DNA from 4 places in the Terribacillus sp. DMT04 genome. Region 1 is predicted to be linked to each of the others. Evidence: riboswitches for the same ligand, from Rfam matches in the RefSeq annotation. Region 1 holds a riboswitch; each other region holds the start of a gene.
What was found. Region 1 has a riboswitch for S-adenosylmethionine ahead of KS242_RS05105 (methionine biosynthesis PLP-dependent protein). Riboswitches for the same ligand answer to the same signal wherever they lie in the genome.
Positions count from the first base shown of each region.

Region 2: linked by a shared signal. The riboswitch ahead of KS242_RS04420 (LLM class flavin-dependent oxidoreductase) and the one ahead of KS242_RS05105 (methionine biosynthesis PLP-dependent protein) in region 1 are both predicted to bind S-adenosylmethionine.
Region 3: linked by a shared signal. The riboswitch ahead of KS242_RS02645 (iron-containing alcohol dehydrogenase family protein) and the one ahead of KS242_RS05105 (methionine biosynthesis PLP-dependent protein) in region 1 are both predicted to bind S-adenosylmethionine.
Region 4: linked by a shared signal. The riboswitch ahead of KS242_RS15225 (MetQ/NlpA family ABC transporter substrate-binding protein) and the one ahead of KS242_RS05105 (methionine biosynthesis PLP-dependent protein) in region 1 are both predicted to bind S-adenosylmethionine.

Region 1 covers NZ_CP077639.1:932,976-941,021, forward strand. The annotation lists gene KS242_RS05100 (M20 metallopeptidase family protein) at 1-1,163, opposite strand, end outside; SAM riboswitch class I at 1,273-1,378, opposite strand; SAM riboswitch class I at 1,572-1,674, shown strand; gene KS242_RS05105 (methionine biosynthesis PLP-dependent protein) at 1,753-2,853, shown strand; gene KS242_RS05110 (aminotransferase class I/II-fold pyridoxal phosphate-dependent enzyme) at 2,865-4,037, shown strand; gene KS242_RS05115 (5-methyltetrahydropteroyltriglutamate--homocysteine S-methyltransferase) at 4,052-5,158, shown strand; gene KS242_RS05120 (lipoate--protein ligase family protein) at 5,460-6,221, shown strand; gene lipA (lipoyl synthase) at 6,234-7,157, shown strand; gene KS242_RS05130 (DMT family transporter) at 7,297-8,046, shown strand, end outside.
Region 2 covers NZ_CP077639.1:817,171-825,216, reverse strand. The annotation lists gene KS242_RS04425 (S66 family peptidase) at 1-869, shown strand, start outside; gene KS242_RS04420 (LLM class flavin-dependent oxidoreductase) at 889-2,253, opposite strand; SAM riboswitch class I at 2,333-2,434, opposite strand; gene KS242_RS04415 (DnaJ family domain-containing protein) at 2,447-2,818, opposite strand; gene KS242_RS04410 (CAP domain-containing protein) at 2,891-3,850, opposite strand; gene mreBH (rod-share determining protein MreBH) at 4,352-5,359, shown strand; gene KS242_RS04400 (VOC family protein) at 5,372-5,737, opposite strand; gene KS242_RS04395 (uracil-DNA glycosylase) at 5,748-6,380, opposite strand; gene KS242_RS04390 (YdbC family protein) at 6,382-6,600, opposite strand; gene KS242_RS18040 (DUF2164 family protein) at 6,689-6,829, shown strand; gene KS242_RS18290 (hypothetical protein) at 6,814-6,924, shown strand; gene chbG (chitin disaccharide deacetylase) at 6,906-7,649, opposite strand; gene KS242_RS04375 (IDEAL domain-containing protein) at 7,770-8,046, opposite strand, start outside.
Region 3 covers NZ_CP077639.1:476,271-484,316, reverse strand. The annotation lists gene KS242_RS02660 (metal-dependent hydrolase) at 1-392, shown strand, start outside; gene KS242_RS02655 (MBL fold metallo-hydrolase) at 406-1,536, shown strand; gene KS242_RS02650 (pyridoxal phosphate-dependent aminotransferase) at 1,577-2,755, opposite strand; SAM riboswitch class I at 2,860-2,963, shown strand; gene KS242_RS02645 (iron-containing alcohol dehydrogenase family protein) at 3,043-4,137, shown strand; gene KS242_RS02640 (carbon-nitrogen family hydrolase) at 4,134-4,919, shown strand; gene KS242_RS02635 (DUF3817 domain-containing protein) at 5,011-5,304, shown strand; gene KS242_RS02630 (DUF456 domain-containing protein) at 5,336-5,824, opposite strand; gene KS242_RS02625 (tetratricopeptide repeat-containing glycosyltransferase family 2 protein) at 5,888-6,964, opposite strand; gene KS242_RS02620 (DoxX family protein) at 7,033-7,398, opposite strand; gene KS242_RS02615 (NUDIX hydrolase) at 7,446-7,928, opposite strand; gene KS242_RS02610 (ArsR/SmtB family transcription factor) at 8,001-8,046, shown strand, end outside.
Region 4 covers NZ_CP077639.1:2,932,909-2,940,954, forward strand. The annotation lists gene KS242_RS15195 (M20/M25/M40 family metallo-hydrolase) at 1-98, shown strand, start outside; gene KS242_RS15200 (HesB/YadR/YfhF family protein) at 129-425, opposite strand; gene KS242_RS15205 (DUF47 domain-containing protein) at 611-1,228, shown strand; gene KS242_RS15210 (inorganic phosphate transporter) at 1,239-2,237, shown strand; gene KS242_RS15215 (methionine ABC transporter permease) at 2,288-2,953, opposite strand; gene KS242_RS15220 (methionine ABC transporter ATP-binding protein) at 2,950-3,963, opposite strand; gene KS242_RS15225 (MetQ/NlpA family ABC transporter substrate-binding protein) at 3,976-4,785, opposite strand; SAM riboswitch class I at 4,878-4,989, opposite strand; gene KS242_RS15230 (MerR family transcriptional regulator) at 5,514-5,840, opposite strand; gene KS242_RS15235 (hypothetical protein) at 6,038-6,178, shown strand; gene KS242_RS15240 (glycerophosphodiester phosphodiesterase) at 6,219-7,031, opposite strand; gene KS242_RS15245 (GlsB/YeaQ/YmgE family stress response membrane protein) at 7,293-7,544, shown strand; gene KS242_RS15250 (ABC transporter ATP-binding protein) at 7,735-8,046, shown strand, end outside.

The DNA of each region.
Region 1 (8,046 bases):
AAAGCTTTTTCTGTCATGAGCAGGGCGCGTTCATCGATGTCAAACTTCGGATGATGGTGCGGGTAATGCGTGCTCGTATCTTCGTTGCGAGAGCCGACTTTAAAGAAGCTGCCCGGCTTCTCTTGTAAGTAATAAGCAAAATCCTCTGCACCCATGCCGGTTTCAAACGGTATAACCTGTTCTTCACCAAACTCTTCCGTAAATAGCTGTTTGAGCAAAGCTGTTTCTTCTGGGTGGTTGTAAAGAGCAGGGTAACCGTTCAAGTAATCAATAGAATACGTTGCACCAAAGCCACTCGTAATCCCAGCAACAATTGCTTCAATTTGCTCTTGTACTTGCTGACGGATACCGGCATTAAAAGTCCGGACTGTACCCTCAATTCTTGCGGTGTCTGGAATGACGTTGAACGCTTGACCGGACTGGAAAACACCAAGTGTTACGACGGCTGATTCCAACGGGCTGACGCGACGGCTGACGATTTTTTGCAGCGCGCTGACAATATCACTGCCAATAACAATTGGGTCAACTGTTTCTTGCGGTGCTGCGCCATGACCGCCTTTGCCTTGAATGGTAATCGCAAATTTATCGACAGCAGCCATCTTGAAGCCTTCGCCAACATTTACTTTTCCTACCGGAGAAGCAGAGTTGAGGTGAGCGCCATACACATAGTCGACCCCTTCAAGTGCGCCATCCTCAATCATCGCTTTTGCACCGCCTGGCGGAACCTCTTCGGCTGGCTGGAATAGAAATACTACTTTCCCCTTGAGACTATCCTTTTGTTTGAAAAGCGCTTTAGCGGTTCCGAGAAGTGCAGCCGTATGACCGTCATGTCCGCAAGCATGCATCACACCGTTTGTTTTAGAACGATAAGGAACAACTTTTTCGTCATCGATCGGCAACGCATCAAAATCTGCTCGCAAGGCGATTGTCGGCCCCTCTGTTTTTCCTGTGAGCGTGGCAACAATCCCATACCCGCCAACATTTGTCTTGATATCTTCATAGCCGAAACTTTGCAGTTTGTCAGCAATGAACTTGGCAGTCTCGGTTTCTTGGAAACTTAATTCCGGATGCTGGTGCAGGTGTCGCCGCCATTCAACAACCTCTGTAAAATTGGTTTCTAAGTCATTATGTACATCTGCTAGTGTTGTTGTATTTGTTTCCATTCTCTACCTCCTATAAAAATCTTGATATATCCAATCAAATTAATCGGGATTGTTTGCAAAAAAAATCCTCTTCAGATAGAAGAGGAGGGATGATGTCGTAATTCCGCTCTTCTTATCTTCAGTGTGTATCACACTTGGAATTAGCACAGTGCTGGTGTTAACAGCCTGCTGCTTTGGTTTCGACGGGCCATTCCCTCCACCAATCTTGATAAGAAATATCAGTTGTAAGAAACAGAATAGACGGAAAACTCTAGATTGTCAATCCTCTTTTTATACATACTTACGAAATTGCCAGCTGATGCTAAAAATATCAACAAAGAAAGTTTAATTAGCAAAAAAGTTCTAAAAAATATATTGACTGCTATTTTTTGTATGTTAGAATAACTTTAATATTAAAAATTAAATAATTTCTTATCAAGAGAGACGGAGGGAATTGGCCCTGTGATGTCTCAGCAACCAGTCGAAAAGACCCGGTGCTAAATCCAAAAGGTATCTGCCTTAAAGATAAGAAGCTGATTCGGTAATTACTGAACCTTCTTCCTTTTTGGGGAGAAGGTTCTTTTTTTTGATTAGAAGGGTGAGAAGCAGGATGAAAAACAACTTGGAAACAGCATTCGTACAATTAGGAAATCGCAGTGATCGTACAACAGGAGCAGTAAATCCGCCTTTGTATCTATCAACTGCTTATGCGCATCCGGGAATTGGCGAATCAACAGGTTATGACTATACACGTACGAAGAATCCAACTAGAACGGTACTTGAAGAAGGGTTTGCTGAGCTGGAGAAAGGTGATCGCGCCTTTGCATGCAGTTCAGGGATGGCAGCCATTCAATTGGTTTTATCTTTATTTCGCAGCGGCGATGAACTTCTTGTACCAGAAGATATATATGGCGGCACATACCGGCTGTTTGATTTCTATGAAGAAGCATACGACATAAAGCCGATCTACTCCCCATTTCGGACGGTGGAAGAGACTGCAGCTGCAATTACAGCAAATACAAAAGCCATTTTCCTTGAAACACCTACAAATCCACTTATGCAGGAGTTTTCAATTGCGGCTTACAGCGAATTAGCAAAGAATCATAATTTGCTGCTGATTGTCGACAATACATTTTTAACCCCATTTTTGCAGCAGCCAATTAAAGATGGAGCAGACATTGTTATTCATAGTGCAACGAAGTACATTGGCGGTCATAATGATGTGCTCGCCGGATTGGTTGTCAGCAAAGGCATAGAGATATCCGATCGTTTGGCGGTGCTCCATAATGGTGCAGGTGCCGTACTATCACCGCTGGATGCCTGGCTGCTCATTCGAGGGTTGAAAACATTGCCGCTAAGAATGCGGCAGCATCAATCCAATGCAGCGCGGATTGCTGCTTATCTCGAAGAAGAGCCAAAAGTGAAGGATGTCCTATACGCAGGAAAAGGCGGGATGCTATCGTTTCGTGTCCAGGACAGCAGCTGGATCGATCCGTTTCTTCGCAGCTTAAACGTCATTACATTTGCCGAGAGTCTTGGCGGGGTAGAAAGTTTTATTACTTACCCGACCACACAGACGCATGCAGACATACCCGTTGAAGAAAGAGAAGCCAGAGGTATTTGTGATCGGCTGCTTCGTTTCTCAGTCGGAATTGAAGAGGCAGAAGATTTGATTGCTGATTTGCAGCAGGCTTTTGCTAATTTGGATTAGGAGGTCATCTTATGTATAAACAACAAACAGAAACAACGTGTATCCGCGGAACACATAGAGAACAGCGCACAGGTGCGGTGAATGTGCCAATCTATTTATCTTCTACTTTTCATCAGGAGAGCTTTGACGACTTTGGTCCTTTTGATTACAGCCGCTCGGGTAATCCGACTCGCGAAGCATTGGAACAAAAAGCGGCAGAGCTGGAAGGAGGCACGCGCGCCCTGGCATTTTCATCTGGCATGGCCGCTATATCTTCTGCATTCATGCTGCTGTCAGCAGGGGATCATGTCATTGTGACAGAGGATGTGTACGGGGGAACATACCGTTTTGTAAGTGAAATTCTGCCTAAATTCCAAATTAGTTACTCTTTCGTTGATTTGACAGATCAGACTGCTGTGAGAGAAGCCATTCGTCCAAATACAAAAGTAATCTACCTGGAGACACCTTCAAATCCTTGCTTGAAAGTGACAGATATCCGTGCCATTGTTCAGCTGGCCAGACAGCATGATTGCTTAACATTTTTGGACAATACATTTTTGACGCCGCTGTATCAGCAGCCCTTGTCACTTGGAGTAGATGTGGTGATTCATAGCGCCACGAAGTTTCTGTCTGGTCACAGTGACATCATTGCCGGTCTCACAATTACAAAGGATGAGGAACTTGGCTCCCGCTTGGCGTTTATTCAAAACACATTTGGAGCGATACTCGGTGCTCAGGACAGCTATTTACTGCTCCAAGGAATGAAAACGCTAGGAGCAAGATTGCATCAATCATCAAGCACAGCAGAGCGAGTTGCTGGTTTCCTGCTTGCGCATCCACTTGTGGAAAATGTGTATTACCCTGGCTTGCCCAACCATCAGGGGCATGACATACATAAAGGGCAAGCCAGTGGAGATGGTGCCGTATTATCTTTTGTTCTGCCGAGCAGAGAGCATGCAAAGGCATTTGTAGAACAGCTGCAAATTCCAATCTTTGCTGTAAGTCTTGGGGCAGTAGAATCGATTCTATCGTATCCAGCTTCCATGTCGCATGCTGCGATGCCAGAAGCAGAGCGGAAAAAACGAGGCATAACAGATGGACTGCTTCGTTTGTCCGTCGGATTAGAACATGCAGACGATCTGCTGGAAGACCTGCAGCAAGCCTTAGCTGCTGCAGCACAAGTAACAGAGACGATAAAACCATAATGGGAGAGATGAACATGACAACGACAACAAAAACAGCACCATTCAGAGCCGATCACGTAGGAAGCTTACTGCGCCCGGAAAGCCTGCACAAGGCGAGACAGCAGTTTAAAGATGGCGATATCAGCCAGAAAGAACTTCGCGATATCGAAACAACAGAAATTAAGCGGATTGTTGACAAACAAATTGAAGTAGGTCTGGAGCTTGTGACAGACGGGGAATTCCGCAGAAGATTCTGGCATACTGATTTTCTGGAAAATTTGAATGGTATTACAGGGTATGTTCCGGACACCGGATATCTATTTAAAGGTGAAGAAACGGAACGCTACAATATTAAAAACACGGGAAAGATCTCATTTAATCCAGATCATCCATTTATTGAAGATTACAAAGTCCTTCACGAAATTGTAGACGGACGTGCAGTTGCAAAGCAGACCATTCCTAGTCCGAATCAGCTATTCCATGAAGATATCCGTGATCACAGCGTGTATCCAGATATCGAGGATTTTGCTGCTGATGTGATTCAAGCTTATCGTGATGCAATTCAAGCATTCTATGATGCTGGTGTCCGTTATTTACAGCTGGATGATGTATATATCGCGGGATTATCTTCACCTGATTTAAAACTAAGTGGGGACCATTCCAGGGAATTTCTAATTGATTTAGCGCGCCGTGTTATCAATGGTGTGCTGGAAGGCAAACCAGAAGATTTGGCAGTGACAACACATCTGTGCCGCGGAAACTATCGTTCTACTTACATGTTTGGAGGCAGCTATGATCTTATTGCCAAAGACTTGCTGGCAAAGGAAAAAGTAGATGGTTTCTTCTTAGAGTACGATGATGAGCGTTCTGGCTCGTTTGAACCGCTTGCTTACATTCCAGAAGGTGGAGCAAGGGTTGTTATAGGAGTCGTAACATCCAAGTTTGGTGAATTGGAAGATAAAGAATATGTCATTAAACGTATCGAGGAGGCAGCAAAGTATGTGCCGTTAGATCAAATTTGCCTTAGCCCGCAATGTGGCTTTGCTTCCACACATCATGGCAATAAACTAACAGAAGAACAGCAGTGGGATAAGCTGCGCTTTATTGTGGATGTTGCGAACACTGTTTGGGAAGACAAGTAAGGACAAAAAGACCGTCAATTTTAATTGACGGTCTTTTTCGTGCACGAGGTGACAGGTTAAGCGCAGGAAGCCATGCCAGTACAGATATTATAACATTTGCAATCTCTTAGAAATTTCCATGGAAGAAAAGATACAATTATCCTAGTATAATAGTCGGTTTTTAAGAAAGCGGTTGCGATTTGCACTTAACGGGAGCTAAAATGGAAAATGTTGAGATTATTTAAACTTTTTAAACTAAGAAGGTGACAATGTGCAGAATTGGATTTTCTGGGACGACGGTGATCATTCCCCTGCCTTTAACATGGCAGCTGATGACATGCTGATGCAATGGCACCGAGAGGGACAGATCGCCCCGGTATTGCGTTTTTATGGGTGGAAGCCTGGTGGTTTTTCGATTGGCTATTTTCAAAAGACGAATAAGAGGTTCGATTTGGACGAAATTCAAAGGCGAGGATTTGAATTGGTGCGTCGTCCAACTGGCGGACAGGCTGTTCTGCACCATAACGAACTAACGTATAGCATGATAGTTTCAGAAGACTATCCTGGTATGCCATCGACTATTAAAGAAGCATACAAGGTATTATCAGAAGGACTGCTGCTTGGATTTGCAAATCTTGGTATCAGAGCAGATTTTGCTATACCGGTTGATTCCAAGCCAAAAGGTACAGCGAATTGTTTTGAGGAAGCTTCTTGGTATGAAATCAATGTCGATGGAAGAAAAACGGCCGGCAGTGCGCAGACACGGCAGAGAGGTGTCATTCTCCAGCATGGATCAATTCCAATTTGGCTTGATCTGGAGGATTTATTGGAATTATTTATCTATCCGAATGAACGAGTGAAAGAACGTACGTACAAAAGTTTCGCCAAAAAGGCAGCCAGTTTGCAGGAATTTATTCCGCCCGAAACGACCATTGAAGATATACGCGCTGCGTTCTTAGACGGTTTTCAAAAAGGGCTGGGTGTAACGTTTGAAAGATTGGAGTTATCAGCAGATCAACTAGAAGTAATTGAACAGCTAGCGAAGGAAAAATACCAGAATCACGAATACTTATATGCACGTTAAGGAGGAACGGAAATGGTAAAAAAAACAATGGCAGAGCGGCGGGAAGGCATGCTCCGCAAACCGGAATGGCTGAAAATTGATTTCAATACGAACGAAGATTATATGGATCTAAAGAAAATGATGCGGGAAATGAATTTACATACAGTATGTGAAGAAGCCAAATGCCCGAATATTTATGAATGCTGGTCTGTGCGGAAAACGGCAACATTTATGATTCTAGGTTCCATCTGTACAAGAGGCTGTCGATTCTGTGCCGTCACATCTGGCAAACCAACAGAGCTTGATTGGGCTGAGCCGGAGCGAGTTGCTGATTCTGTTGCCAAGATGGGATTGCGTCATGCAGTTGTAACAGCTGTTGCACGTGATGATTTGGAAGATGGCGGATCCGCAGTATTTGCAGAAACGGTACGTGCAATTCACCGTAAAATGCCAAATACAACAGTGGAAGTATTGCCATCTGATATGAAAGGGACATACGAAAGCATTAAAACATTGATGGACAGCAAGCCGGATATCTTTAACCATAATATTGAAACAGTGCGTCGACTTACGCCGTCCGTTCGCCACCGTGCCACATATGATCGTTCACTTGAATTGCTTGATCGTGTAAAAACAATTGCACCTGATGTGCCGACCAAGTCCAGCATCATGCTCGGTTTAGGTGAGACAAAAGAAGAAATCATTCAAGCGATGGATGATTTGCGGGAACATCGGGTGGATATTATGACAATTGGCCAATACTTACAGCCATCTTTCAAGCACTTGAAAGTTCAGAAATACTATCATCCAGATGAATTCGCGGAACTAAAAGCAATTGCATTGCAAAAAGGCTTCAGCCATTGTGAAGCAGGCCCTATGGTCCGTTCCTCCTATCACGCAGATGAACAAGTAAATCCAGAAGCCAGACAGCGTCAGTTTGGCGGCTGTGCGCAATAAAACAAAAGGAACATGCCTGGTAGGTATGTTCCTTTACTATTGGTACATACGTAATCCCTAAATATAGAGTTGTTTGGTATAACTGAATAAAGCTAACTAACAAACCAAATATTCCAGTCACAAGTGAGGAGGGGTCGTTATGCAGTCGAACCGGGTTGCCATTCTTTTAATACTTTCTATTATTGCTATATCTTTTGCGGCGATCTTCGTGAAGTGGTCTGATGCGCCAGCTTCGATTCTCAGTATGAACCGTATGTACTTGGCTTGCATTTTTCTTTTGCCGGTTGTTTGGGTGAATAGGAAAGAATTTAAGAGAATTGGTAGAAAAGAGGCCGTGTTTTTCGTCTTGGCAGGTGCTTGTTTAGCGGCACATTTTGCACTTTGGTTCAGTTCTTTAAAACTGACAACTGTGGCGAGCTCTACCATCATTCTTTCTCTCCAGCCGATTGTTGCAATGGCTGGGGGATTTATTCTGTATAAAGAGCGAGCGTCAAAAACAGTTGTTTTAACTATTTGTATTTCTATTATAGGTGTTGTGATGGTTGGGTGGGGAGACTTTGGTTTACAATCATCAACCGTTCTGATTGGAGATTTGTTATCTTTCTGCAGTGTTATTGCTGTTGTTGGGTATTTGTTAATCGGTCAAAATAATGTAAAGAAAGTATCGCACTGGATCTACAGCTTTTGTGTCTTCTTGTCAGCAGCTATGTGGCTGAATATCTACAATCTTGCAGCAGGCATTCCAATTCGCGGTTATAATTTTGATGAATGGAAAATCTTTATTTTATTGGCTATTTTCCCGACAATAGCGCATGTCATCTTCAATCTGTTATTAAACTATGTTAATACAACTGCCATATCCATGAGTGTGCTAGGTGAACCTGTGGGC
Region 2 (8,046 bases), 120 kb from region 1:
GGACTCAAAAAGCCGCACGAAGCTGCCCGGCTGAGATCCGCGCAAAAGAACTAATGCGCTTTATGACAGATCCTGCTATCGATGCTGTGATGCCGCCTTGGGGCGGAGAATTGCTTGTACAAGTATTACCAAAGCTTGATTGGGAGAAGCTAGCTAAAAGCAAGCCAACTTGGCTCATCGGCTATTCTGATACAAGCACATTGCTTTGCAGCTATACACTCCAAACCAATATCGCCAGCGCCCACGCTACTAACTTTTTCGACTTACATATGGACAAGCTCGATCAGACAACAAAGCAGTGGCATAACTTGCTGTCTGCTCCATCTCGCGAAAATTTCGTTCAGCATTCATCTTCTCTTTATCAATCTTCCTGGGATGCTCTTTTTGAACAAGATGACGCGTCGGGCTTTGATTTGGACAGCAAAACAGAATGGAAATCCACAACTGGTAATTCCGTGTCCTTTACCGGCCGGTTGATTGGCGGATGTTTGAATACATTAACCGCCATTGCCGGGACGCAATATGCACCAATTGAAAAATGGCGGAATGGTTTTACAGAGAACACCATTGTTTATTTGGAATGGGGCGACTGGGGGACAGCTGAAGTTTATCGAAATCTTTGGCATTTACGAGAATTAGGCTGGTTTGAGGGGGCAAGCGGTGCTATATTCGGACGACCTGCCAGAAGCACCTCTACGGAAGACTATACAATTGAACAAATGATTCATGAATTTGCAGCCGAACTTGAACTACCTATTATTTATGATGCCGATATTGGCCATATGCCGCCCCAGCTGACAATGATCAATGGTGCGCTGGCCACCATCTCTTACCAAGACGGCAGCGGCACATTGACTTATCTGGAATAGAAAAAAGAGGGGCTGACTATCAGCTCCTCTTCCTTTGTTTTGCTGGGTGTCCAGACTGGAGGTACGGGTGGTTGTATAGTTTCTCTCGAAAAGTACCCTCTTTGTACGCTTTTTTATATAACCCGCGCTCCTGCAGAATTGGAACAACTAACTCGACAAAATCTTGCAAATCTTTTGGTGTAATATAATGTGTCAGGTTGAATCCATCTACTCCGCTGCGAACAAAGAATTCTTCTATTTGATCTGCTACTTGTTCCGGACTGCCGACAAAAATGTCCATCTCAGCAGGTTTACTGAATTTTTCCTGAATCTCTTTAACCGTAAATGGTCGTGCAGCGTCTTTTGTCAGATATGCCGCTCGAGATTGTCCTTGTTCAGTATGCTTATATGTGAATAAATCTTCTTCATTCTCATAAGCAGCCAGATCATACCCCGTTGAACCGCCATATTGCGCCTTAGCTGCATCGGCACTCCAGTATTTTTTTATTTCCTCATACTTGCTGTAAGCTTTTTCTTCCGTTTCAGCTACTACGACCTGCAGGAAGGTGAATGCTTTAATCTCGTCCTTCCTTCTGCCGTAAGCTTCTGCCCGCGACTTAATATCCTCTATATAATACTTAATTTTTTCCGGTGTCGGTCCCCCTACAAAAACACATTCCGCATGTTTTGCAGCAAAATCCCTGCCCTTCTCTGAAGTGCCAGCTTGGTAAAGCACTGGCGTTCGCTGCGGAGAAGGCTCACTCACATGCGGTCCTTCCACGGAGAAATAACTGCCTTTATGCTTGATGCGATGGACTTTTGCAGCATCAACAAGCACACCGCTTTCCGGGTCTGCAATGACAGCATCCTCCTCCCAGCTATCTTCAAGCAGCTTATAAGAAACCTCTAAAAATTCATCGGCAATTTGATAACGTTCATCGTGCTTGACCATTTTTTCCAAGCCAAAATTTTGGGCTGCATTCGGTAAATACGACGTAACAATATTCCATGCAATACGTCCGTTGGTCAAATGATCAAGTGTCGAAAACTTACGGGCATTATGGAACGGCTGTTCATACGAAGTGCTTACCGTAACAGCGAAAGACAAGTGCTTTGTTACGGCAGCCATTGCCGGTATGACAAAAGCTGGATCATTGAGCGGCACTTGCACACCATCGCGCAAGGCTGCTGCCTCATCTCCTCCATACACATCATAAACCCCTAGAACATCGGCAAAAAACACCGCATCAAACTTCCCTTTCTCTAAAAGCCGCGCTAGCTCAATCCAATAGTCGAGCGATTTATACTCGCGGTGCCTTCTGCTTTCCGGGTGTTTCCATAGACCATGCGCATTATGCATGGCGGCTGTCATATCAAAAGCTTGCAGAATGATTTGTTTACGCATTTTGTTCAGCTCCTCTTTTCTATGTAAAAAAGCCTCTTCTGCTTAACAGAAGAGGCTCCTTATCCAAGGTAAATCGCTCCTCTTATCTGCCAGACATATCGTCTGCTGGAATTGGCACAGTGCATTACTGCCTGCTGCCGAAGCTTCAAAGGGCCAGTCCCTCCACCTCTCATGATAAGAAAGTACCATATAATTAGGTTAGTTTATGTTCTATTTGGTCTTGGTATTGCCTGAGGGCACCTGGTGCGTGCTGACGAAGCTTCTCAAGCAGCGCTTCATATTGGATTTCCTTCTCGCTGATCCTTTTTCGATAAGCTGCTCGTTCCCCGTCATCGATGCAAGATCGAAGCAGATCACGCATGCTCATAATCTCTTTTTGCAGCTGCATCTCTGGCGGGATATATCCTGCGTTTTTCAAGATTTTATAGCTCATCCGCATATCTTCCGGCACCCCAGACAAATCCTCTAATTCCAATGGTTTACCCGCGCCAGGCAGGTTGCGAAATTCACCATTGGCTTCTGCTTGCTTGATTTTTTCTTCTGCAAGCAAGGATATCAGATCCATGATTTCCCCTCCTACATACAAGAAAAGCAGCCGCAATAACTACGGCTGCTTTTCATTATATAGTAATCAGAATTATTTGCCAATAAATTGCTGTGTCCAGTAGTTACCGTTTTCGACATATCCGACTCCGATGTTTGTGTAATCAGGGTTCATAATGTTTTCGCGGTGACCTTGGCTGTTCATCCATGCTTGTACTACTTCTTCTGGTGTCTTTTGACCTTGGGCGATGTTTTCACCTGCAGTTTTATAAGAGATACCGAAAGATTTCATCATGTCAAACGGAGAACCGTAAGTTGGGCTGTTGTGGTCAAAGTAACCATTGTCAGCCATGTCCTGTGATTTTGCACGTGCTACTTTGCTTAGTTCAACATCTGCTTTTAAAGGACTAAGACCATTCTTTGCACGCTCTTGGTTTGTTAGTTCTACTACTTGTTGTTCAAAAGCACTTAGGCCTTCTGCTGCTTGCTTTTCTTCTGTTTGCTTGTTGTCAGCTGCAGGTTGCTGCTTTTGAGCTGGAGCCTGTGCTTGCTCTTCTGTTGCTTGCTCTTCTTTTTGTGGTACAGCTGCTTCTTCTTGCTTCGGTGCTGCTGGAGCTGTTACTTCTTCTGCCTCAGGTGCTTGTTGTGCTGGAGTTTTTGTTTCTTCCTGCTTAGGTGCTTCCTGTGCTGGTGTTTGTACTTCTTCTTGCTTAGGTGCTTCTTGTGCTGGAGCTTTTACTCCTGTTTGCTCTGTTGCTGGAGTTTGTACTTGTTTCTGCTCCGTTGTTTCTTGTGCTGGAGTTTGTGCTTGTTCTAGCTGCTGTATACCATAACCTGCTAGCAAGCTATTAAGATTAACTTGAATTTTATAAGGTGATAGGTAGTTATTCACCAAGGTATTTAAATCTTCAATAGAAGAGAAAGATCCTTTTACGACATGCACTTGTGCCTCTGCTTTTACTGGGTGAGCTGAAGCAGCATCTGCTGTTCCTGCCAAAGCACCTCCGGCTAGGATAGCTGTAGATAATGTTGTTACGAGTACTTTCTTAAACATGTATGTTGCTCCTTTCAAGGATGTGTTTTTCTTGTTGCAGCAACATCATAGCATAGGTTTTTGTGTAATATTTCAGCCTAGAATTACCAACAGTGCCGTTCCTCTGGTCTAAAACATACGAAGCCAGACTTTATGCGGAATACTACCCGATTAACAGATGAAGAAACTAGCAAAATCAATCTTGTATGCTAGTTTTTGGATGAAAATAGTGATTGACAGACTTTTTTATTCCTAGTTTCTGTAACAATCCCTCATTATTTGTAATCTACCTGTAAATTGACTTTCTTTTATTCCTTCCTTATAATCCTTTTCTCCTAAGTCTATTAGTTTTATCTGCCAAATTAGGATAAAGGTATCTCTTTAATGCTTTTATACCAGGTGATAGAATGAAATATGTTGAATCGTAGCAGCTTTTTAGCTCTTTCATCGACACACCCCCACAAAGCTTCAGTCTTTAGAGAATGAATATAGTAGAAATATGTCATTATTGGAGGAAATACAATGTTCGCTAACCCCGAAATCGGAATAGACCTTGGTACCGCAAATATTCTTGTATATACGAAACAAAAAGGAATTGTATTGAATGAGCCATCTGTTGTGGCAATTGACTTAGAAACGAAGAATGTCGTTGCTGTAGGTGCAGAAGCGAAGGAAATGGTCGGAAAGACACCGCAAAATATTGTTCCAATCCGTCCATTAAAAGATGGTGTAATTGCTGATTATGATGTTACCGCTCAATTACTGAAAGAAATACTTAAAAAAGTAAGCAAAGTGATGGGGTCTTCCCTTCGCAAACCAACCATTGTTGTCTGCACACCGTCTGGCAGTACTTCTGTTGAAAGACGCGCTATCCATAATGCAGTTAAATCTTATGGCGCGAAAAATGTCCACTTGATTGAAGAACCGATTGCAGCAGCAATCGGCGCTGATCTGCCCGTTGATGAGCCAGTTGCGAATGTGATTGTGGATATTGGCGGCGGAACAAGCGAAGTTGGCATTATTTCATTCGGCGGCGTTGTTTCCTGTCGTTCTGTCCGTATCGGCGGAGATTCAATGGATGAAGAAATTGTGCAGTATATCCGCAAGCAGTACAATATCCTAATCGGTGAAAGAACTGCAGAGCAGATTAAAATGGAAATTGGCTTTGCTTTAATCGATCATGATGAGATGACAATGGATGTTCGCGGTCGTGATATGGTGACCGGTTTGCCGAAGACAATTCAAATCTCCTCCAAAGAAGTGCAAGTGGCACTAAAAGAATCATTAGAACAGATTCTTGAGACAATCCGCATGACCCTAGAAGACTGCCCGCCAGAGTTAAGCGGCGACATCGTAGACCATGGTGTTATTTTAACAGGCGGCGGCGCACTGCTAAAAGGCATGCAGCAATGGCTGGCTTCTGAGATCTCTGTCCCTGTTCACCTAGCACCTAATCCTTTAGAATCTGTTGCAATCGGTACAGGCCGTGCCTTGCAAATGATTACGAAACTGCAAAAAGCAGCCAAATAAACAACAGGCGTATCAGTCAGCTGATACGCCTGTTTCTTTGTATTCTACCAACCCAATACCAACGCCAACTGGGTCGATTAAATAAGCAAGATAGAATCGCTCAAAGTCCATTTTTTCACGAACAACAACTGCTCCCTCTGCCTTAGCATCCTCTATCGCCTGATCCAGATTCTCTACTTGAATCTGTATACGTGTTCCATGGGGAAAATCATGCGGTCCCTTACTAATTCCCCCATTAATTGGTCCATCTGTTGTTACATCATGATAACCCCAATTCGGTTCCATGACCTCCCAGCCAAAGACGTTGGAATAAAAGCTGACTGCTTTTTCCGGTTCTTGGCTATTTAGTTCAAAACCAATCACTTTTCCTTTTATCATGTTCCCGCTCCTATCGATTTAAGAGTTCACGTATTGTATAGGCATGTTCTTCAATGACCGGCCGCAGTCCCGGATTGTAAAAGACGGACGCTGGATGGTAAGTCGGGAAGATACGATACATTTTCTCAGAAAAGATAAACGCATTATCCTCCAAACTTTTTAACTGCTGAATCGGCTGTTCAATAATTTTTCCAGCAACATGTGTGATTTTCTCCTTGGAGCCAGTTAACCGCTCCCAGCCAATTCTGCCTAGCGTTATAAGCATTTCTGGTTCAGCTTGGGCAATTTCATAATCCAATACAGGAGCATGAGCTAAAACTTCAGCTTTTGTTGGCGTTCGGTTGTATTTCTTCGTAATCGTTTCTCCGCGAATCTGCTTCGTCTTGTACTGATAAGGTCTGCTTCGGACAGAGCTGGAAATAAATATTTCATCTCTTTTAACTCCGGCTCGCTCGAGAAATAAATCCAGTTCCTTACCGGCTCTGCCGCTGAACGGTACGTGCGTATGTATTTCCGTCTCACCTGGTGCTTCTCCGACAAAAAACAACACGGGATGTTTCGGTCCTCTGCCTGGCAGAAAACCTTCGCACGGATAAGGAGCCATTCTTTCTTTTGCCAGCTGCACTAATGCTTCTGGAAGCATGCTATTTTTGCTCCAAGAGCAGCTTACGCAGTTCATTAGCTTCTTCGACTGATAACGTTACACCTTTACCCATCTTCTCATGGTTCGGCGCCCAATCCCGAATGTCATATTTCGGTTCCCGTCCATTCCAGCTGATCATGTTAAGTTCCTTCTGCCAGCCTTTCGGAGATACCGAAAGTACGCCTAGTTCTTTAACAATTTCATATGACAATTCCGCCATTTGCACTCCCACCTTTTCCCTTTTCTAAAGTCTAGCAGAACTTTTTGCTATAATAAAACGAAAACAGAGCTTTATGGAGGGATATACTATGCAACAGCCAATTCAACTAAACGACGTGCAGCGAAACGATATGCTGCAATCACTAAAGACTTATTTCGAACAAGAAAAAGACGAGCAGCTAGGCGACCTGGCCGCAGGGCTGCGCTCGACTTCATCCTGGAAGAACTAGCACCTATCTTTTATAATGCCGGAATTGAAGCATCTTATCAGTTTATGAATGAAAAGATAGAAGATCTGTTTGGGATTCAAGTGCGCGAACGGTGACCCACATGGGCAAACGATACAAGTTCTACTTCCTGACTATGCGTAAGCCAATCGATGACTCGCTTAGATGTGAGCAGTTCCACTTCATCTAGCCGCGCGTAGTTATAAGCAGATCCAGTATAAATTGCTTTATCTAAATAGCCAGGATGGGACATGACTTCCAAGGTCTCGGCATCTCCGAAGATCGCAAGCAGCGCTTCTTCATTTGCCAATGCTTTTTCGAGAGACGGCTCAAATTTATCAGTCGCTATCTGTCCCGAAGGAAGCTGCATATTATGGCGAACTGGCAGATCATATTTCTTAGCCAGCCGCAAGAACACCTTGTTGATGCCGTTATACGTATTAATATGATGATGGCTATCCAAATGCGTAGGAGTTAAACCGAAAGATAGAAAACGCTCGATTTGCGCCTCCCATTCTGCTTCTACTTCATCAGCATCAATCGTATACGAGCCTTGATAAAAGGCTAAGTTCCGAAACAAACCATGACTATCTACAATCGTGTTATGCGTTGGGAGAAGCGGCTTACCGCATGTAAGCACTAAGTGGATACCTACACCTAACTGCTTATGCGCTTTTGCTAGAACAGCAGCATGCTCAGCACCTGGCATATTCGGCATCATCGTAGCCGATGTTAAAACGCCATCTTCCAGGCAATCGATAATTCCATAATTGACTGCGCGCGAATACCCAAAATCATCGGCGTTGATAATCAGTTTTTTCATTCGTATTGCCTCCTCTTGGAACAGCGAAAGTGTTATGCACTATTTCTCCACAACCAAGAGAAACTCCTTTACCAATCCTGCAATAAAAAATAAAGACCGAGCAATTTCTGCTCGATCTTCTTAATGTGGAATATATTGTGAATCAGACGCTGCTTCCAACTCATCCAGCACTTTCAAATCCTCCGTCAAGTGCAGGAACCAATCCTTATCACCAGACATCAAGGAAAGGTCAATTAAGTTCAACAGATGCGCACGGCTCTGTTCCTCCACTGGCGGGAAGAATTTGATTTTACTTTGGAACGTCTCAATCGTTTTCCCGATTGTATTTTTATGATCACTTTCTGTTACATATACTTTTACGGTATTTAATTTTGCATTTACTGCTTCTACGAAACCA
Region 3 (8,046 bases), 460 kb from region 1:
ATCTTTACGGTCAGGATCGCTATATCGGTTTGGCGATTGGAGCAGGAATTATGGTTCTTTCCCGCGTAATAAATAAGAAGTTCATGCTTCTGATTACCGGCATTGCCGTATGCTTAACCGGGCTGTATGCAGGGCATACTTGGATAGTGATGAGCGGGTGTTATATTAGCGTTGCATCTTTTCTTTCCCACCGAACTTACACACATTCCTTATTGGGACTGCTCTATTTCTACATAATGATGACATTCTTTGAACAAGAGACAGCCCTTTTCGGAACACAGCTTGCTGGTACAGCTGGTTATGCAAGCCATTTGCTGGCGGACAGCCGTATATTCCCGGTAAATAAGCGAGGAGTAAAACTGCTCCTTCCTATAATAAAAAAAGAATTTTAAAGGAGACGATTGCATGAATCCATTGCACACAGCAGAATTGGCAGAGAAAGTGAAAGCGAAGGAAACCGTCCATCTGCTGGATATTAGACAGGAAGCGGATGTCCAGGATTGGGCAGTCGATGCTGAAAATATTATCCGCTACAATATTCCTTTCGCTGAGATCAAGGCAAATCCGACGAAAACCCGGAACATATTGCCCGATAATGATCCTGTTTATGTCATGTGCTACAAAGGCAAGTCCGCACAAACAGCCGTCTCCCTTCTAGAGGCTGCAGGAATGGATAAGGTCGTGCATGTCGTTGGCGGTATGCAAGCTTGGGGAGAAACAATGAGTCCGCGAAAAATTGGCGACCTTACTTACGGGGGAGCAATTTATCAATTCATGCGCATCGGCAAAGGCTGCCTGTCTTACATGATTGTCTCGAATGGGGAAGCAGCTGTCGTTGACCCAGCTAGATTCACAGAAGTTTACACTTCTTTTGCGAACGATAATGGCTGGCAAATCAAACATGTGTTAGATACCCACTTGCATGCCGATCATCTGTCCGGCGGCAGGAAATTGGCAGAGGAAACAGGCGCAACCTATTGGTTCCCTGCTGACGATGGCAAAGAAGCAGCGTTTGCGTTCTCTCCGCTCAAGGACGGTATAAGCATTCCATTTGGTCAGCAAGAAGAAGGCGTGCGCTGCGTTGCCTCACCTGGTCACACAGAAGGAAGCGTTAGTTTTGTTGTGGATGATACGTTCTTGCTGTCTGGCGATATTTTGTTTACGGAATCGATCGGTCGCCCCGACTTAGCCGGCCAAGCCGAACAGTGGGTGCAAGATCTGCACACTACTTTATATGAAAAGTATCCCATGTTGTCGCTGGATTTAATTGTCCTGCCTTCCCATTTTTCCGAGCTGTCGGAAATCGGCTCTGATGGAACTGTTCAAGCAAGAATGGAAGATTTGTATCGAAAAAATCCACGGCTCCAGATGCAAGATGCAGGTGCGTTCACTGCTTCTGTTCTCGGCAGCATCCCTGACGAGCAGCCGAATAGCTATCAGTTGATCAGAGAATCCAATCAAGGAAAAGAAACGATTGCAGACGCTGAGGAAGCTATTGTAGAATCCGGTCCAAATCGTTGCGCTGTTAACAGCTAACTATACGACGGAAGCCAGCCCATTTACGGACTGGCTTTCTTTATGCTTTTGAGAAAATGCCAAGCTTCTCAATCCGCTTTGCAGCTTCTATTAATCTTTCTTCCGAATCCAGCAGTCCCGCACGTACATATCCTTCCCCGTACGCACCAAATCCGTTTCCAGGTGCTACTGCCACATGCGCTTCTTCTAGCAATAGGTCAGCAAATGCTTCAGAAGTATATCCCTTTGGAACGGGCAGCCACACAAAGAATGTTCCTTTTGGTTCTGGCACCTCCCAGCCGATCGTACGAAGATGGCCAAGGAAAGCATCCCTTCTCGATTCATATGTATGAAGAAGCTCCTCTACACAAGTCTGATCCGATGTCAGCGCATAAGCAGCCGCTTCCTGCATCGCACCAAACAAACTCACATAAACGTGATCTTGAATCAGATTAATACTTTCAATAACAGATGCATTACCAACAGCAAAGGCGATACGCCAGCCTGCCATATTATACGTTTTCGACAACGTGTACATCTCAATGCCGACTTCCTTGCTGCCTTCAGATTGCAAAAAGCTTTGCGGCTTCTGCCCATCAAATCCAAGCGCCCCATATGCAAAGTCATGCAGTACACATATTTGATGTTCCTTTGCCAGCTCTACTGTCTTATCGAAAAATGCCTGATCTGCAGTTGCTGCAGTCGGGTTGTTCGGATAGTTAAGAAACAGCAGCTTTGCCTCTTCTAAATCCTTGTGAGCAATCGTATTATAATCTGGCAAGAAATCATTTTCAGCATGTAAAGGCAGCAGCGTTGTTCTCGCTTGTGCCAGCTCAATGCCAGACATATAATCCGGGTATCCCGGATCTGGAAGCAACGCCAAATCTCCTGGATTCAATAGACATTGGCTGATTTCCACTAAACCTGTCTTCGATCCGAACATAATGGCCACTTCCGTCTCAGGATCCAATTCCACATTATACTCGCGCGCATAAAAATCACAGACAGCTTGTTTAAGAAAATCAAAGCCTCGGAATGGCGAATATTTATGATAAGCCGGATTATCAGAAGCTTCTTTTAACTTGTCCACAATATGCTGTGGTGTCGGCAAATCAGGATTCCCCTGTCCCAGTTTAATGATATCGTGCCCTTCCTGCTCCAGCAGACTTACTTTATGCACCAAGCTGGCAAAAAATTGTTCTGGCAGTCGTTTTAATGCATCCGAAATTGGAAAATCCATGTTACTCACGCTCCTGTTGTTACGCCTCTATTTCTGACTATTACCAATCTTGACAGTGTTGCAAATAGAGTGCGATAATGAACAAATCATACAGCAATCACACACTCTTATCAAGAGAAGGCGGAGGGACTGGCCCGATGAAGCCCGGCAACCGGTGCAGCGATGCACACGGTGCTAATTCCAACAGCAGCAAGCTGAGGGATAAGGGGAAGAAATGACACAACCTTTCCCTCTTCCATATTCGCTTGGAAGAGTTTTTTTGTGTTAATAATGACCGAGGTGATCACATGACCATTCAAATAAAAGGCGCTCCCAACTATTACGCCTGTGAAGAAAATATATTAGAAAGTCTGCCTGCAAAGCTAGCAGAAATGGCTTGGACAAACGGTCTGCTTATACATGGCGATGCATCGTGGAAATCCGCAGCTCCGTTTCTTGATCCTATTGACTTGCCCGTTACACGCGTTGCCTATAATGGGCAGTGCACACATGCAGAAGCTGCACGTCTAGCAGATGCAGCACAAGAGCAAGAAGCACAGTTCATCATTGGCGTTGGCGGCGGAAAAGTTTTGGATACTGCAAAAGCAGCAGCTAATGATGCTAACCTGCCAGTTATCTTAATTCCAACCATCGTCTCCAACTGTTCGCCATGGGCTTCTCTTAGTGTTTTCTATGATGAAGCAGGAAACTTTGTTGAATATACCATCTTCCCCCGCAGTACGTTTATGCTGCTTGTAGAGCCCAAGCTCCTGCTCACAACACCTGCTCCCTATTTAATCGCGGGAATTGGCGATACATTAGCGAAGTGGTATGAAGCAGATGCACTTACCGAGAAAATGACCGATCAGCCCCTTGCTGTCCAAATTTCCCGCAGTGCAGCTAGATTATGCCGCGATATTTTAATTGCAGAAGGGGATGCAGCGATTTGCTCACTGCAAAATCATCGTGCAGACAGTGCCTTTTTACGTGTTGCAGAAACCGTTATTATGGCCGGCGGTATGGTAGGCGGTTTTGGAGATGAATATGGACGCATTGCCGGTGCACATTCTATCCATAACGGCTTGACACGAGTAGCAGAAACACACGAACAGCTGCACGGCAATAAAGTCGCTTACGGTATTCTTGTACAGCTGGCTTTGGAGGAGAAATTTGATGAGATTTTAGTGCTGCTTCCTACGTACCGCAGACTTGGTTTACCTACTGTCTTAAAAGAGCTTGGTATTAAAGATAATATAGAAACTGCGATGAAAACTGCTGCGGACGGCGCAGTTGCTCCCGGGGAATCGATTCACTTTATGCATGTCTCCTCTTCCGAACAAGTAGTAGAAGCTATGCAGCGTTTGGAATCATTCATAGCAGAAAATCAAGGAGTGAAACAATGAAACTAGCGCTTGTACAGCACAATGTTGTCTTTGGTGATCCTGATACAAATTACGAACAAGTTGAAGCGTTAATTAAAGAAGCTCAGAAAAACGCCGACGTGATTGTGCTTCCTGAGCTGTGGACAACGGGTTATGATTTGACAAGACTTGATCAAATTAGTGATACGCACGGCGAAACAACAAAACACTTTATCCATGATTTGGCGAAGACATACCAGGTACACATTGTTGCTGGCAGTATTGCAAAACGTACAAAATCCGGCGTTTATAATACGATGCTTGTTTATGGCCCAACTGGTGACCTGCTGCATGAATATGATAAGGCACATCTATTTCGTTTAATGGATGAGGAAAAGTATCTACACCAAGGGGACAAAACGGCATCGTTCTCTTTAGGGGCAGTACAAGCTGCCGGCGTCATTTGTTATGATATTCGCTTCCCTGAATTCATCCGCACACATATGATTAACGGACAGCAAGTTCTGTTTGTCGCCGCAGAATGGCCAAAACCGCGGCTGGATCATTGGCGCGCCCTTCTGTTAAGCCGCGCTATTGAAAACCAATGTTATGTTGTTGCTTGCAATCGTGCCGGCAGTGATCCTGCTAATACGTTCGCCGGCCACAGCGTCATCATTGGCCCATGGGGAGAAATAATCGCAGAAGCAGGCGAGGAAGCGACAATCCTATATGGTGAAGCCAATCTGGAGCAAGTGGATGATGTGCGAAACCAAATTCCCGTATTCCAGGACAGACGGCCAACAATTTATGACGTGCAAGGATAATTTGACAAACTTATGACAAGTTCTCCCTAAGAGTGGTAAAGATGGGCAAGCTTGCTTATACTATTAACAAATAGTTTCTGGGAGGGCTTTCATGGAAGCGACACTAAAATGGTTCCGTATAATCGGCTTTTTGGAAGGAACGTCTTTGCTTCTGCTGCTAATCGTAGCAATGCCGTTGAAATACATGATGGACATACCAATCTTCGTAACCTATATCGGCGCCATCCACGGAGGACTATTCGTTCTGTATGTAGCCTGGACTGGCTACACCACATTGAAAGTCGGCTGGGGATTGAAATGGGCTTTCTTCGCCTTGATTGCATCCGTTATTCCGTTCGGTTATTATATTTTCGATATGCGACTACAGAAAACAGAATATGCATAAAAAAAGCGAGCAAAGATGCTCGCTTTTTTCTTTAGACAAATGCTGCGATAAAGAACCAAATAATCATAATAAGCTGAATGACAATCTTGGCTATCGATCCACCGAGGAAACCTAGCAACGATCCGATTGACGAATATAGTGCTTCCTTCGGCGTTCTTCTTTGGACTAACTCTGTCACCAAGACAGCAATAAACGGGACAACAATGATTCCGATAGGCGGGAAGATAAACGAACCGACAATAACACCAATAGCTGCGATTCGTTCTCCCCATTTGCTGCCGCCGAATTTCTTCACAAAGTAACTATTCGCAATAATATCCGATATGATCAAGATGACCGTCAAGATTACCATTGCAATCCAGAATAGAACAGACAAATCGCCATCACTTAGCATGAATTGGAACACAAGGAAACCAATCCAGAGCATTAGCGGCGATGGGATAACCGGGTAAATAATTCCTGCAAAACTAGCAATGAATGCCAACCCAATAATAATCCACGCAATAATATCTAATGCCACAAATAATCCTCCATATCTTATCTTGATAATTCGTATTATGACACACCGAACAAGAAATGAACATTAAAGCCTTAGCTTCTCAAAAAACGCCGCATTATGCTGGACACTCGGATGATCTGGATGATAAGAAACAGCTTGAAGATGGGCAGACTTCGCTTGTTCCATCAGTCCTAGCCGAGAGTAACAAAGCGTCAGCTGAACATATGGGTACCACGTCGTATACGCAGGTACACTAAAGCCTGGCAGTTCCTTTCCTTCATAATCCAAAGCTTGCCGGTACCAATACGCGCCTGCATCATAGTTTTGTTCTTCTGTAAAAAAGTCTCCAATAAAACAGCAAAATTCCGGTCGCGGACGGTCATATTGAAAAGAACGAAACAGATGCATACGATAAGCTTCGGTATCGCCTGTAGCTTTACAGCAATCCGCTAAATACTGACAGGCGCGAATATTATCTTCTACCCAGCCCTGTTTGGAACGTAGAAATTCCATATAATAAGACTTTGCCTGTTCAAGCTTTCCATGGTCTTTCAATTCATTTGCATAATAAAACATGTCTCTTGGCGTCAGTTCTCTGCCAGAGGCCACGTAGGATTCATAGATACGCAAATTGCGGTCAGAGAGCACATGGGACTTTTCACTTTTACGATGTGTGACCGCTATTTCTGATGCAACAATATTCCCTCCAAATTCCAAGTACTCATGCACTGCCCCGCGCCAGCGAAAGTTTTTGCTGCGCTTCACAATCCGGTTGCGTCTATACAAAAATAACGGACGCCCTGCTTCATCCAAGGCGGTGTGGTAATACATAGACACCACATCCACATCATCATGTATTCCACTCCATAAATCACGAAGCGCTGCTTGATCTTTTGACAATAGGACATCATCTGCATCCAGCCACATAATATAGTCACTTGTCGCTTTACTAAAGCTGTAATTTCTAGCCGCAGAAAAATCGTTGATCCATTCAAAATCAAAAATTCGGCTTGTAAACTGGGAAGCAATCTCCTTGGTCTTATCTGTTGAACCCGTATCGACAATGATAATTTCATCTACTAAATCCTGCACACTCTCCAAACAGCCAGCAAGGACTTCTTCTTCGTTCTTAACGATCATACAAAGACTGATAGAATGCATACGTCACCTCGGCATTTTGTTGATACTTTAACGTATGCACAAGGGACACAGAGTATTGCTTGAATGAATTATCGTCGTGTTACTTTCCATACCCACCAAATTAACAGCGGCTGGAAAAGCAAGCGGATATATAGAATTGCCTGATTTGTCTCCTCCATACCAGGAGCCGGTATATCATAAACCGCACTATAAATATTTGCCGGGAAAATGGCAATTAAATAAATGATTGTTACAATGGCGGTGAACCGTCTAGTCGAAGGTACTAGCAGACCAATAGCTAATACGATTTCTGCAATTCCAGTCAAATAAATTAAGAAATAGCGCAGCGGCACATACGCAGGAAGCATAGCGACAAACCCGTCATCTAATACAAAGTGTGCAATAGCGGCCGCGATAAACATAGCACTAAATAGATACAAACCAATCTTTTTCATTGCCAGCGACACCTTCTTTTTCCTTATGTAATACCCTGATTAACTTCTTAAAAACACCCCTTCTTCACTTCCCAATCTGAATAGACGACCGTTTCCAGCGGCAGTTCACCTGAACGAAGCCAATTTACTGCTTGTGTTACTAAAGGAGAACTGTTTGCGGCGGATATCTGAATGATTGGTATCCAAGTCGCCCCTTTCGCATCTTGCCCGGCAAACTGCTCGGGAACCTGCAAGTCTCCCGTCACCTCTGCAACATACAAAACAGCTGTATGATGCACATGGGTAAAGTTCTTCCACTTCCATGGAAGCACGAAATCAACCGCTCCAATTTGCCTAGAAATAGTTGCTGACAAGCCTGTCTCTTCTTTTACTTCAAGAATAACAGCCTCCAGTAAGCCCTCTCCTTCTTCCAGACTGCCTCCAGGCAAATCATATCGGTTACAATACGGACCTCTCCCTTTATGAATAACGAGTAATTCTCCTTTTTTATAGATGACAGCATAAACACCAAATGCACGATGATACACCATTTTCAAGACGCTCCATTCGATTTTTATTGAATATAATATTCCGATAATATAGAATATTACTGAGGTGATAATATGAAGATAATTCAGTCTGGGTTTAAAGCAAATAATGATTATACCA
Region 4 (8,046 bases), 1.4 Mb from region 1:
CTTTTTACGGTCCGCAGCGGATTCTATTAGCTCTGCTTGGAATGACCGGTATAAAAGATCAAGTACATCCTTTACTTTCAGTCCGAGAAAAAAAATAAGCAAAAGCCGGAGCGGCTTTTGCTTATTTTTTAGCTATGGGCAGGATAATCGTACTGAATATCATCCCATTTACGTGAATACTTAACACTCAAGTCTACACCTTCGAAATACCATGCATCCGACCTTTCAATAAAGTAAGTAATACCTTGTACTTCCATACTCGAAATCGGATCATTTGGCTGTTCTGCAGATATTCCAAGTGAAAAACCTTCTTTAATTCCCCCAAATCCGCCATAACGCACATAGAAACGTACTGCACTGCCGGGTTCAAGGTCCATTTCTTGAATAAACCAGTTTGAAGCTGGTTTAGTAATAGATATTTGCATAATTTCACCCCTTCTATACAACTATAACAAATAGTGGCAGTATGTACCTCATTCGACAAAAATCAAGCGAAGTCGTTGATAATTATTAATAAAAAGTTTACAATCTTTTAGGGATAGTTTACAAAAAATTAATATTTCCTGTTCCCTTAAAGTAACTTATTCAAACACCATTCGGAGGTTAAGTAATGTTCAAGAAGAAACAAGACAAATTTTCTTTGCTGCTTACCGATATTGCAAAGAATATTGATAATACTGCAGATTACTTCGTTACATATAAAGTGAAGGACGAAGCTACCCTTTCTGAGTTCTCCAATAAGCTGAAGGAATATGAAACAAAAGGTGACCAGCTTGTACATACAATCATTAAAGAATTGAACCATGCCTTTATCACACCTATCGAGCGAGAAGATATCCTGCAGCTGACAAACAGTCTAGACGATGTGCTTGATGGGATGGAAGAATTCTCTGGGATGATGGATACCTATGGTATTTATTCTTCTGACAGCTATATTGATCAATTTTCAAGTGAAATACGCTCTTGCGCTAAAGAAATTATGACGACAATTGAATTGCTTTCTCAAAATAAACTAAAAGATATTCAAGCACATGCAATTAAGATTAAAGAGCATGAGCAAAACTGCGATACGGTATTCCGTAAGTCTTTGAAACAGCTCTTCCAAAATGAAAAAGACCCGATTAAGGTCATTCAATACAAAGAGCTTTACTATATCTTAGAAGAAATTGCAGATAGCTGCCAATCTGTAGCAAACAATCTTGAAACCATTATCATGAAGAATGCGTGAGGGATAACCAATGGATGTTTTATTAATCATCACCATTCTAACCGTCATATTTGCTCTTGCTTTCGACTTCATCAACGGATTTCATGACACAGCCAATGCGATTGCAACATCTGTTTCTACTAAGGCCTTAAAACCAAAACATGCAATTATTATGGCAGCTATCATGAATTTCGTCGGCGCAATGACTTTTACTGGAGTTGCAAAGACGATTACAAGTGATATCGCCAACCCTGATAATATTGTAAATGGATCTGTGGTAATCTTAGCAGCTCTGATTGCCGGAATTGCATGGAACTTAATTACTTGGTATTACGGGATACCGAGCAGTTCCTCGCACGCTATTATCGGTGCTTTAGCTGGGGCAGTCATTGCTTCCAGCGGATTTGCTACTTTAAACGGAAGCGGTTTTATTAAGATTTTAGAAGCATTGATTCTTTCTCCAATCCTTGCTTTTGTTGTAGGTTTTATTTTATATAACATCATCAAACTCATCTTCCGGGAGAAAAACTTGCCGAAGACAAATAAAAACTTCCGTCGGGTACAGATTTTAACAGCTGCACTTCAGTCGTTTACCCATGGTACGAACGACGCGCAGAAAGCGATGGGTATTATCACGATGGCCTTAATTACTGCAGGTCTTCATACATCCAGCGAGATACCGCTCTGGGTGCAAGCATCCTGTGCGACTGCAATGGGACTTGGTACTTCTATCGGCGGCTGGAAGATTATTAAAACAGTTGGCGGTAAGATCATGAAAATTCGTCCAGTAAACGGTGTAGCTGCCGATATAACTGGAGCATTCATTATCTTTGGTGCAACATTTATCCACTTGCCAGTAAGTACGACGCATGTTATTTCCTCTTCTATTATGGGGGTAGGATCTGCACACCGTCGTAAAGGAGTTAACTGGGGAACTGCTAAGCGTATGGTCATTACGTGGGTTATCACATTACCAATTACTGCTTGCTTAGGTGCGTTAATGTATGCCATCTTAAATATCTTCTTCTAAAAATGAAGAGCACGCTCGGACTAGCCAAGCGTGCTTTTTTTCTTACCATATTAATCTTTTCGCAAATTCCTTGCCCAGATATTACCTAGTGTTTGCATCGCCTGTACAAGTACAATTAGAACAATAATAACCACATACATGACGACAGGCTCAAATCGTAAATGACCATATTGATAAGCCAAATCACCAAGTCCTCCGGCACCAACAAGGCCTGCCATTGCTGTAGCTCCAATTAAACCAATCGTAGCAATTGTCAAACCAAGAATTATAGTAGAGCGCGCTTCTCTGACAATAACACTCCAGATTATTTTCATTGTAGGAATACCCATCGACTCATACGCTTCTATAACGCCTTTGTTCACTTCCAGCAGTGCAGATTCCATTAAACGAGCAATATAAGGTGCTGTATAAACTACAAGAGGCAGAATAACACCCTCAACCCCAATTGTTGTTCCAGCTACAAACCGCGTTACCGGAATCAATAGGAAAAGAAGGATAATGAATGGGATAGAACGAATAACATTTATAATCGCATTTGTAATTGAATAAAATGTCCGATTTTCTGCCTGACCGCCTTTACGTGTCATTACGAGCAAAATACCTAAAGGAAGTCCGATGATAATTGATATTGCCAATGGGATGGCTGTCATCAAAATGGTTTCCCAAAGTGCTTGTGTAATATCAGCACCCCACTCTGTCCAAAATTCCGCAATCATGACGCCACCTCCTCAACCGTTATCTCACGTTCTTCTAAATAAGAGATAGCTTTCTCAACTTCAGCAGCATCACCTTGCAGATGAATGAGCAGTTTCCCAACAGAGTTTTCTTTCAGCTGATCAATTCCACCTGCTAATATACTTGGAACAACATCGTATTTCTTCGTAATTGATGCAAGGAAAGGCTCACTGGAAGAACTTCCAATAAAGGTAAGCGAAATAATCCGCCCTGTTGCGCTAAGTCCTTTCTTGACGCTATCCGGAACTTTGAAGTTCGCATCGTCAAAGACAAAGTTTCTTGTCTGCGGATGCTGTGGTTTTGTGAATACATCAATGACTGAACCTTCTTCGACTAACTCTCCTTGATGCATCACACCTACGCGATCACAAATACGCTGAATAACATCCAGTTCATGGGTAATTAAGAAAATCGTAATTCCCAATTCTTTATTCACACGCAGCAGCAGCTCTAAAATGGAGGATGTTGTATTCGGATCCAGCGCACTCGTTGCTTCATCACTTAACAAGACCTCTGGTTCCTGAGCAAGCGCTCGAGCAATTGCAACTCGCTGCTTCTGTCCGCCTGATAATTGAGCTGGATATACATGTTGCTTTTCTTCCAGACCGACAATTTTCAAATATTTCTTCACACGCTCGGTGATTTCGTGTTTTGGAACTTTACTAAGCTTCAGCGGACGAGCTACATTCTCGTACACAGTAGCTGTCGTAAGCAAATTGAAATGCTGGAAGATCATACCGATTTTGCTTCTCTCTTTACGTAGCTGCCCTTTTTTCAGCTTTGTAAGATCTATTCCATCTATACGTACTTCTCCTTCGGTCGGACGTTCCAGTAAGTTAGTACAGCGGATCAGGGTACTTTTCCCCGCTCCGCTGAATCCGATCACGCCATAGATCTCACCTTTTTTAATTTTTAGGGAGACATCTTTCAATGCCTCCACTGTTTTCTTGCCAGTGGTAAAGGTTTTGGTTACATTCTTTAATTCAATCAATTTACTTCCCCCTTACCAGCTTGGAACAACAGATCCGTTGAATTCTTCTTCTACAAATTGCTTCATCTCGTCAGACTGATAGATATCCTTCAGCTTGCTCACAATCTCATCATCTTTATTAGCTGTTCGAACAACAAAGTAATTAGACCACGGATTGTTTTCGATATCTTCAGCAAAAATGGCGTCATCTTTAATTGTTAATCCTGCACCCATTGCGAAGTTTGTATTAATGGCTGCTGCTTGAACTTCTTCCAATTGCGCTGGCAATTGTGCTGCATCCAATTCTACGATTTCCAGATTAAGCGGATTCTCAACTACGTCTTTTGCAGTTGCTGTATTCGTTGCTTCCGGATCAACTTTTAACACACCGGCTTGTTCAAACAATTTTAATGCACGGTATTCATTTGCTGGATCATTTGGTACAGCGATTTTATCGCCTTCTTTTAGTTCTGAAATGCCTTTAATTTTTTCAGAGTAGATACCCATTGGAAATGTTAGTGTTTTAAATACTTCCGTTAGTTCATAGCCTTTATTTTCTTTCTGATCTTCCAGGAAGCTCAACGTCTGATAACTGTTGGCATCCAGGCTTCCTTCATCTAAAGCACTGTTTGGTGTATTGTAATCGTTAAACGTTTTGATCTCTACTTCAATTCCTTCATCAGCTGCAAGTTCTTTTACCTTTTCCATCACTTGTTCATGCGGTCCGCCCGTAGCCCCTACCAAGATTTCGTCCTCTGCTAGTGCACCAGAAGTGTCATTGCCGCATGCCGCTAAAAATAATGCTAATAATCCAATTAGTCCGAAGCTTAAGATTTTTTTCATGTTTTTATCCCCTTTTCTTAGCTGTTATCAACTACATTAAAAAAGCGCTTCTCTTGAATAAGAGAAGCGCACCGTATACGTATGCAGCGATTCTCTTATCTCTCAGTCCGGTATTGCCTACCGGCTGCAGGAATTAGCACCTAGATCATCTGATCTGGTTGCTGGGCTTCACAGGACCTGTTCCTCCGCCACTCTTGATAAGAATTTCATTATGCGTTTGTGTTGATCTGTTTGTTACTTTACCTTCCAAAGAATAGATTGTCAATAATAATTTACAATTTAGCGAAAAATCACACACATTTGATGTACTAGCGTAAAGGATAATATTGCAAAACAGGATAACAGGAACATTTTGACAACATTGGCTGTATGGTATCGCAAATATTTACGGTTACTTGATAACACCACACTTTCAAACAAGCGCTTGATCAAGCTGCAGAAGGCGACAACATATGGCTTTTATTCCATGTAACTCCACATTTAAATACAGGATTTTCTCATCGATACGAATATTATTATCAGACATTAAAGGATTTTGTCATTTGCTTTGAAAATAAGGGAACATCCTGTACACTTCATCACTGTGTCGTCGGTACAGATCCCGCGCCGATAGTGGACTGTAAACAACAAAGAGAACGAGCTCTGGCTGTATTTAAACAGCATAAAAAGCCGGATGAACATCATCCGGCTTTTCTGTGTACAAGGCCTCCCAACACATACGTACACATCTATTCTCTCTGTATCCCAAAGCGGGCGTTGATTTGTCCGCGAAGCATTTGCTGGCGGCTTTCTCTTTCCGCTTCCTTTCTCTTATCTCTTAGCATCTGCTGACGAATCTCGAAAGTTTGCACACCCTCTTCTCTTTTGTTGGCGATATCAATCAGCTGCTCTACATCTGAAAAAGAGTACTTGCGATTTCCCTTCGCTGAACGTTCTGGAAAAATGAGCTTGCGTTCTTCATAATAACGTATCTTACGCTCTGTAAGACCAGTCAGCTCGCTCACAATACCTATTGTGATTACTTTCCTGTTCTTATAAGAAGGCTCGTTACTCATCTGTTCACCTCATCATCCTGTGCTGTTACAGCTCATTATACCGTAATTTGTAAATACTCCTAGCGTTATGTAAGGAAACCTAACAAACAACTAAAAACCTCGTTAACATCACTGACATGTTTAATGCATCTGGATGCGGTTATTTATATACTGCATTTATAAAGAAGAAGGAACTCACAGAAGGGAGCACATGACAGGTGGCAAATGAACAGGAAGCCCTGGATTTAGCCAAGCAAATTGTTGAACTCGACTTAAAACGCGACGAGTACTGGGAGGATCTCGCAGCAATAGCTGGAGACAGAGCATTTGAATTGCTTCGACTCGTTCAAAATAGATAACAAAGATAAAGGAGACCTTCACGATTCAGGTCTCCTTACCTTATTTCACATAATTAGGATAATCTGTAATGATACCATCTACACCAGCATGTATAAGCGGCTGCACTTCACCAGGTGCTCTCACAGTCCACGGCATGATCCGCATATTACGTGAATGAATTCTGCTAACCAGTGTATCGTCTTGTGTTACGTTAGTAAAATGTGTATTTACATAATCAGCGTACGTACATATCTTATCCAGTTTCCGATTTGTAAGATCCGCACTTCGTGATGTCAGCACACCGAGCGGGACATGTGGCAAAAGCTGTGACAAGTAAGCGACTGACCCAAAATTAAAAGATTGCAAAATTACTTCTGCATGCAAAACATTAGCCAGTTCATTTTTCTCCAGCGTCTCTGCTATTACTTCTTCGACACCATCGTACAGTTCCGGAGACTTCAGTTCAATTAGAAACTTGGTTTCCCCTTTATATCTTTTAATTACATCCTCCAGCAGCGGTACACGCTCACCTTCATACATGGCATCGTAAGCAGCACCGACATCAAAATACTGCAGCGAAGCATACGATAAATCCCTCACATATACAGTTTCATCCGGTGCATTTGCGCTAGTGCGATTAATGGAGGTATCGTGAATGACAACAAGCTGACCATCTTTTGTCATCTGCACATCCAACTCAATATAATCAGCATGCATCTCGACTGCCAAATCAAAGGCTGCAATCGTGTTTTCTGGTGCAAATCCGGACGCTCCGCGGTGTGCGATGACGGGTAGACTGCTCTTTGGTAACGACTGATTAGCAAGCGACCTTGCAGCTACTGACTCATACGACGGATTAAACTGATTTGTCATTCAGATCATCTCCCTGTAAGTATCTGGATTGTCATCATTGCTTATAAATAGAACGATTTCTGTACTTTAACTATAACGGCTTATTATTAAGGTGATGTTGAGTTGCTGTGTAGAATGATGGAGCTATTTTTAAAAACATGTAAATCATCAAGGTATTTCCCTTTATAGCAGTAACAAAGGAGGTTTGCGAATTGTGTTCGTCGGGAAAGCTATTACTAGTTACAGAAGAAAACTAGTTACTTAACACTGGAGGTAATTATAATGAGTTTTATCTTATACCTTATCGTCGGCGGTATTATCGGCTGGCTTGCCGGATTAATTCTGGGGCGTGATGTGCCAGGCGGAATTATTGGTAATATTATTGCCGGTATCATCGGTGCTTGGCTCGGTGGTTTGATTTTCGGAGATTTCGGCCCTGACTTAGCTGGCATCGCGATTATTCCAGCTCTAATCGGAGCAATCATCTTCGTGTTTGTCCTAAGCTTAATTTTAAGAGCAGTTCGTAAAAAGTAACCGCAAGCAAAAAGTCTTGCAGGCAAATGCCTGCAAGACTTTTTTTATTGGGATTGTTCACATTATGTAAAATTAATCCACCTTGACCTCCTATATGTAAATCAATTTTCACGAACCCTTCACGAATGCTCAACTTTCACCAGTTATAGTGTAATTGTTCTAAATAATGACCTTCAGGAAGGAGCAGATTATGGCACATGTAGAGCTAGCCGGATTAAAGAAGTCCTATGATGGCAAGAAAAATGTCATTGAAAAAGTCGATTTAAAACTGGAGCAAGGTGAATTTTTCGTGCTGGTTGGTCCTTCTGGCTGCGGAAAAAGCACCATCCTCCGCATGATAGCTGGACTGGAACCAATCACAGATGGCAGCTTATTCGTGAATGGAACACGAATGAATCATGCACCTCCAAATAAACGAAATCTTTCCATGGTCTTTCAAAATTATGCCCTGTATCCGCATTTGAATGTGGAACAGAATATTATGTTTGGCTTACATACAAAG